One region of the Halalkalibacter flavus genome, then DNA from elsewhere that is predicted to be linked to it. Evidence: a T-box and tRNA genes for the amino acid it is inferred to sense, from the RefSeq annotation. Region 1 holds a T-box; the other holds one or more tRNA genes.
The links. A T-box is a leader RNA that pairs with one kind of tRNA and senses whether it is charged. The one in region 1 lies ahead of serS (serine--tRNA ligase), so its partner is inferred to be a tRNA-Ser.
Positions count from the first base shown of each region.

Region 2: it has a tRNA-Ser gene. The T-box ahead of serS (serine--tRNA ligase) is inferred to sense a tRNA for this amino acid. The anticodon was not compared.

Region 1 covers NZ_JAWRVK010000077.1:550-3,689, forward strand. Annotated here, with positions in the region: gene serS (serine--tRNA ligase) at 91-1,371, opposite strand; T-box leader at 1,451-1,669, opposite strand; gene pdxT (pyridoxal 5'-phosphate synthase glutaminase subunit PdxT) at 1,671-2,249, opposite strand; gene pdxS (pyridoxal 5'-phosphate synthase lyase subunit PdxS) at 2,281-3,140, opposite strand, start outside.
Region 2 covers NZ_JAWRVK010000073.1:3,458-6,597, reverse strand. Annotated here, with positions in the region: gene SAY88_RS23750 (glutathione ABC transporter substrate-binding protein) at 57-1,670, shown strand; tRNA gene SAY88_RS23745 (tRNA-Ser) at 1,767-1,859, shown strand; gene tadA (tRNA adenosine(34) deaminase TadA) at 1,945-2,415, shown strand; RNA gene ffs (signal recognition particle sRNA large type) at 2,516-2,781, shown strand; gene dnaX (DNA polymerase III subunit gamma/tau) at 2,970-3,140, shown strand, end outside.

The DNA.
Region 1 (3,140 bases):
TAAAGCTAGTGACCACTAGCTTTAGTAATTCACTTCATTTTGAAGCATTAAAAAACCGACTGCACACCCATGCAGTCGGTCTCTACGTATTTACTTAACCGTAATCTTTTCAACATTCCCCATATAAGGGCGTAACACTTCTGGAATCACAACTGATCCATCTTCCTCTTGGTAATTTTCTAAGATTGCAGCAACTGTACGTCCGACTGCAAGTCCTGAACCATTTAATGTATGAACAAATTCTGGTTTCGCTTTTGGTTCCGGACGATATTTAATGTTTGCTCTGCGTGCTTGAAAGTCTTCAAAGTTACTGCAAGAAGAAATCTCACGGTAAGAATCATTGCTTGGAATCCATACTTCAATATCATACTTCTTTGCTGCCGTAAAACCTAAATCAGCCGTACACATGCTTAATACTCGGTATGGAAGTTTCAGAAGCTGAAGTACTTTCTCAGCATGTCCTGTTAAAGTTTCAAGTGTTTCATAAGATTCCTCAGGCTTCACGAAACGTACGAGTTCCACTTTATTAAACTGGTGCTGACGAATTAATCCACGTGTATCACGTCCAGCAGAGCCTGCTTCTGAACGGAAGTTTGCACTATATGCTGTATAGGCAATAGGTAATTGTTCTGCCGTTAAAATTTCATCGCGATGTAAGTTTGTTACCGGTACTTCTGCAGTTGGTATAAGGAAGTAGTCCAAATCTTGAATTTTAAAAGCATCCTCTTCAAACTTAGGTAATTGACCTGTACCTGTCATACTTGCACGATTCACCATATATGGAGGAAGCACTTCCTCATATCCATGCTCATCTTGATGTAAATCCATCATAAAGTTAATCAACGCACGTTCTAGACGTGCCCCTAATCCCTTATAAAAGACAAAGCGGCTTCCTGTCACTTTAGAAGCTCGTTCAAAATCAACGATTCCTAAATCAGTTGCTAAATCCCAATGAGCTTTTGTTTCAAATCCAAAAGAACGTACCTCACCCCACTTACGGACTTCAACATTATCATCCTCTGTATCTCCAATAGGAACGCTCTCATGCGGAACGTTAGGAATCGTTAAAAGAATCCCTTCTAACTCTTCTTCCGTATTACGCAGTTGTTCATCCAATGACTTAATCTTTTCTGATACTTCTTTTGTCTCTTTAATTAAATGATCTGCATCTTGTTTTTCACGTTTTAATTGCGCTACTTCTTGAGATACTTGATTTCTTCTGCTTTTAAGCTCCTCTACTTCAACAATAATGGTACGGCGCTTTTCATCTAACTCTTCAAAGCGATCTAATCCAGAGATATCTTCACCTCTTGTAGCAAGCCTCGTTTTTATATCATTAAAATCTTTTCGTAAACGTTTTACATCTAACATTTCTTGTCCTCCTTAGTCTCATCTTACCTATTCTACCAAATTTTACTGAATAAAAAAAAGCCCTCACCCCTTCTGTAAAAGAAGGGACGAGAGCACCCGCGTTACCACCCTTGTTGCCTAGGTATTAGGGCAAACTTCCCTAATACCTAAATGCCACTTTAGCAATAACGGCTGCCTACCGAGAAGATTTCATACTTCTACTCAAAGGTGGATTCCATACAAGCACTGACCGGTTCGCACCATCCACCGGCTCTCTGTACAGCACATTGTATGTACTAATCCTTATCTACGCATTTTCTTTATTGTTTTAATTCTTCTACAATTGAAACAAAAAATTGATGAAAACGATGGTCATCTGTAAGCTCTGGATGGAAAGAACATGCTAGGAAGTTACCTTGCCTTGCAGCAACAATTTCATCCCCATACTTTGAAAGAACTTGAACATCTTCCCCCACTTCTAAAATAAGTGGTGCTCGGATGAAGACTGCACGAATATCTTCACCTACTCCAGCTACATGAAGATCTGTCTCAAAACTCTCACGTTGACGCCCAAATGCATTACGCTGTACCTTCATATCAATGACAGCTAAATGGCCCTCATCTTGTCCTTCAATTTGTCCAGCCATTAAAATCGCACCTGCGCATGTCCCAAACATTGGTTTACCTGCTGCAGCAAACTCTTTTAAAGGCTCATAAAATCCATATAAATCAATAAGACGGCGCATCGTTGTACTTTCTCCACCAGGAAGTACTAAACCATCTAAATCATTGAGCTGTTCTACTTTTTTTACTACGACTATTTCTGTATTAGGAGCTTCTAAGCAGTTCACATGCTCTCTAACAGCTCCTTGCAGTGCCAGTACACCTATTTTAACCATTACTGATCCTTTCCCTTATTCCAAGCTTAAATTACCAGCCGCGCTCTTGCATGCGCTCTGTTGGGTTAAGAGTCGAAATTTCGATACCTTTCATTGCTGTTCCTAATCCTTTAGAAAGCTCAGCAATTAACGCATAATCTTCGTAGTGAGTTGTTGCTTCGACAATTGCACGAGCAAATTTCTCAGGGTTGTCTGATTTGAAGATACCAGAACCTACAAATACCCCGTCAGCACCTAACTGCATCATTAATGCAGCGTCTGCAGGAGTCGCTACACCACCAGCTGCAAAGTTAACGACAGGTAATTTACCTGTTTCTTTAATTTGTAATAAAAGATCAAATGAAGCACCAAGATTCTTCGCTTCAGTCATTAACTCATCCGTAGACATTTGTTTAACTTTATTGATTTGACCTTGAATCATACGCATGTGACGTACAGCCTCTACAATATTCCCCGTTCCAGGCTCACCTTTTGTACGAATCATTGATGCACCTTCACCAATACGACGAGACGCTTCTCCTAAATCACGTGCTCCACATACGAAAGGTACAGTAAAATCACGCTTGTACAAATGGAATACTTCATCAGCAGGCGTTAATACTTCACTTTCATCAATGTAGTCAACACCCATTGCTTCAAGCACACGTGCTTCAACAATATGACCAATACGCGCTTTTGCCATAACTGGAATTGATACTGCATTTAGTACTTCTTCAACAATTGTTGGATCAGCCATACGTGCTACTCCACCTGCTGCACGGATATCAGCTGGTACACGCTCAAGCGCCATGACTGCAACTGCTCCTGCAGCTTCTGCAATCTTTGCTTGTTCAGCGTTGATAACGTCCATAATGACGCCACCTTTTTGCATTTCTGCCATACCTCTTTTGA
Region 2 (3,140 bases), on a different contig from region 1:
ATAGTAATATTGGTTTGAGAACAAAGACTAATAAACAAAATAGGGGGTATTTTTTGATGAAAATGTCAAAAAATTCGTTTTTCTTTTTGGCTCTTTTATTAGCGTTCAGTGTATTTATCGCTGCATGTGCAAATGAGCCAGATGCAACTCCTACTCCTGCTGAAGGAGAAGATGCTGCAGAAGGTACTACTGAAGGCGGAGAAGGTGGCGACTTAGTTATTGCTAACCTTTCTGATGCTGTTGCGCTTGACCCGCACGGTTCAAACGACACTCCATCGAGTAATGTTGCTCAAAATATTTATGAAGCACTTGTAGAGCAAGATGAAAACATGGAACTTCAACCTGGTCTAGCTGAAAGCTGGGAAATGGTTGATGACCTTACTTGGGAATTCTACCTTCGTGAAGATGTTAAATTCCATGATGGTTCTGACTTTAACGCTGACGTTGTAAAAGCTAATTTAGATCGTATCCTTGATCCTGAAGTCGCTTCTCCACGTCAATTCATCTTTAATATGATTACAGATGTTGAAGTTGTAGATGAGCATACTGTTCGTATTACGACTGAGTTTCCTTTCGCTCCACTTCCTGCACACCTTGCGCATAACGGTGGTGGAATGATTTCTGGTGATTTAATTGCTGAAGACTATGAAGCAATGGAAGCTGGTGCTGAGCCAGGAAGTAAAATTAGTGAAAATCCTGTTGGTACAGGATATTTCAAGTTTGATTCTTGGACTCCTGGAACTGAAATTAAATTAGTGCGTAACGAAGATTACTGGGGCGAGAATGCTAAGCTTGATTCTGTTACATTCAAAGTTGTTCCTGAAGATTTAACTCGTATTGCTGAACTTGAAACTGGTGCAGCGCATATTTCTGATCCACTAAGCCCTTCTGATGTTTCTCGTGTAGAAGGTACTGATGGTATTCACGTTAACCGTCAGCCAAGTGTTTCTTTATCTTATATTGGTTTCAATGTTGAAAAAGAACCGTTTGATAACCCGTTAGTTCGTCAAGCGATCTCTAAGGCTATCAATAAAGATGCGATCATCGAAGGGATTTACGACGGTGCTGGTATCCCAGCTATTGGTCCGTTAGCTCCGGATGTATTTGGTTATGATGAGACTGTTTCTGGTCTAGAATATAATGTAGAAGAAGCCCAAGCTCTATTAGCTGAAGCTGGTTATGAAGATGGTTTCTCAACTACTCTTTGGACAAACGATAACCGTGAGCGTATTGACGCTGCTACTTTTGTTCAAGCTGAGTTAGAAAAAATCGGTATCGATGTTAGCATCGAAGTTGTTGAGTGGGGTGCTTACCTAGAGAACACTGCAAATGGCGAGCATGACATGTTCGTTCTTGGTTGGTCTACTGTAACAGGTGATGCTGACTATGGTATGTATGCGTTATTCCACTCTGATAACCATGGTGAGCCTGGAAACCGTACGTTCTTAAGCAATCCTGAACTTGATGAGCTTTTAGATCAAGCTCGTCAAAAACCAGATCCAGATGAGCGTGCGGCTCTTTATAAAGATGCACAAGAGATCCTTGTTGAAGAAGCTCCAATGCTTTACATCCATCACCAACAATTCCTTTTAGGTGTTAGTGATAATGTACAAGGCTTATGGCAGCACCCAACTGGAATTCTTATGCTTCAAGATGTAACATTACAATAGTAGGGAAACAGCTTACTCGAAAGAGTGAGCTGTTTTTTGAAAAAAATACTTGTTTTTATCTTATGTGTTGTTTATAATGAATTTTGTCAGTAACGTGGAGGAATACCCAAGTCCGGCTGAAGGGATCGGTCTTGAAAACCGACAGGCGGGTTAAACCGCGCGGGGGTTCGAATCCCTCTTCCTCCGCCATACATAAAAATGATACACTACCAGTAATGGTAGTGTTTTTTATTTCTATATGTGTTTACATTGTCGTTGAGTGGAGTGAATACAGTTGAGTGTGGATGATAAGTGGATGGAAGTTGCGTTAGAGGAAGCGAGAAAAGCTGAGGCAATTGGAGAGGTGCCTATTGGTGCTGTTCTTGTTAAGGATGGAGAGTTGATTGCAGCTGCTCATAATCGAAGGGAAATCGATCAACAAGCTTTGGCGCATGCTGAACTCGCTGTTATAAAGGAAGCTTGTCGGAATTTAGAAAGTTGGCGTTTGCTTGATTGTACTCTTTATGTCACGTTAGAACCTTGTCCGATGTGTGCAGGAGCCATTGTTCAATCGCGTATAAAGAAAGTAGTATTTGGGGCTCCTGACCCAAAAGCTGGTTGCGCTGGAACGTTGATGAATCTTTTAGATGAACCTAGGTTTAACCATCAAACAGAAGTTGTTTCTGGTTGTCTTGAAAAAGAGTGTAGTACAATCCTTACAGATTTCTTTCGGGCTTTGCGTCAAAGAAAGAAGTCGTTGAAATAAGGAATTTTAGTTTCCAGTTTGTTACGGTTGCATTTTTAGGTCAAACCATCTATACTAGGAAATGCGTCGGTAAGACGTACTAACAATGTTATTAATTTTGCCGTGCTAGGTGGGGAGGTAGCGGTGCCCTGTACTCGCAATCCGCTGTAGCGAGGCTGAATCCCCTCTCGAGGTTTTGTCACCGCAGGGTCTGACCTAAGTAAGTGGTGTTGACGCTTGGGTTCCACGCAACGGAAACCCATGAACCCTGTCAGGTCCGGAAGGAAGCAGCAGTAAGTGGCCCCTTCCGTGTGCCGTGGAGTCGCCTGGGCCGAGCTAACTGCTTAGGTAACGCCTGTGGTGGCATTATCAACAGAGGGTGCACGGTATCAATTTTTATAAAAAAGCAACTACATAATTGTAGTTGCTTTTTTTATTTCGGTAAAAGCGTTAAAACGGGAAATGATAAATTATTTCCGGGGGTCAGACCCCTTCTGTAATTACCATGTATTACTTTAAAAAATGATGTTCAATCGCTATAATAGAAGAGAGTTTAAAAAGAGGAGGAAGTGGGAGTGGGTTATCAAGCGCTGTATCGTGTTTGGAGACCGCAACAATTGAAAGATGTTGTTGGACAAGAACACATAACGAAAACGTTACAAAATGCATTATTACAACAAAAATTATCCCACGCTTATTTGTTCTCTGGTCCACGCGGTACAGGTAAGACAAGTGCGGCTAAAATC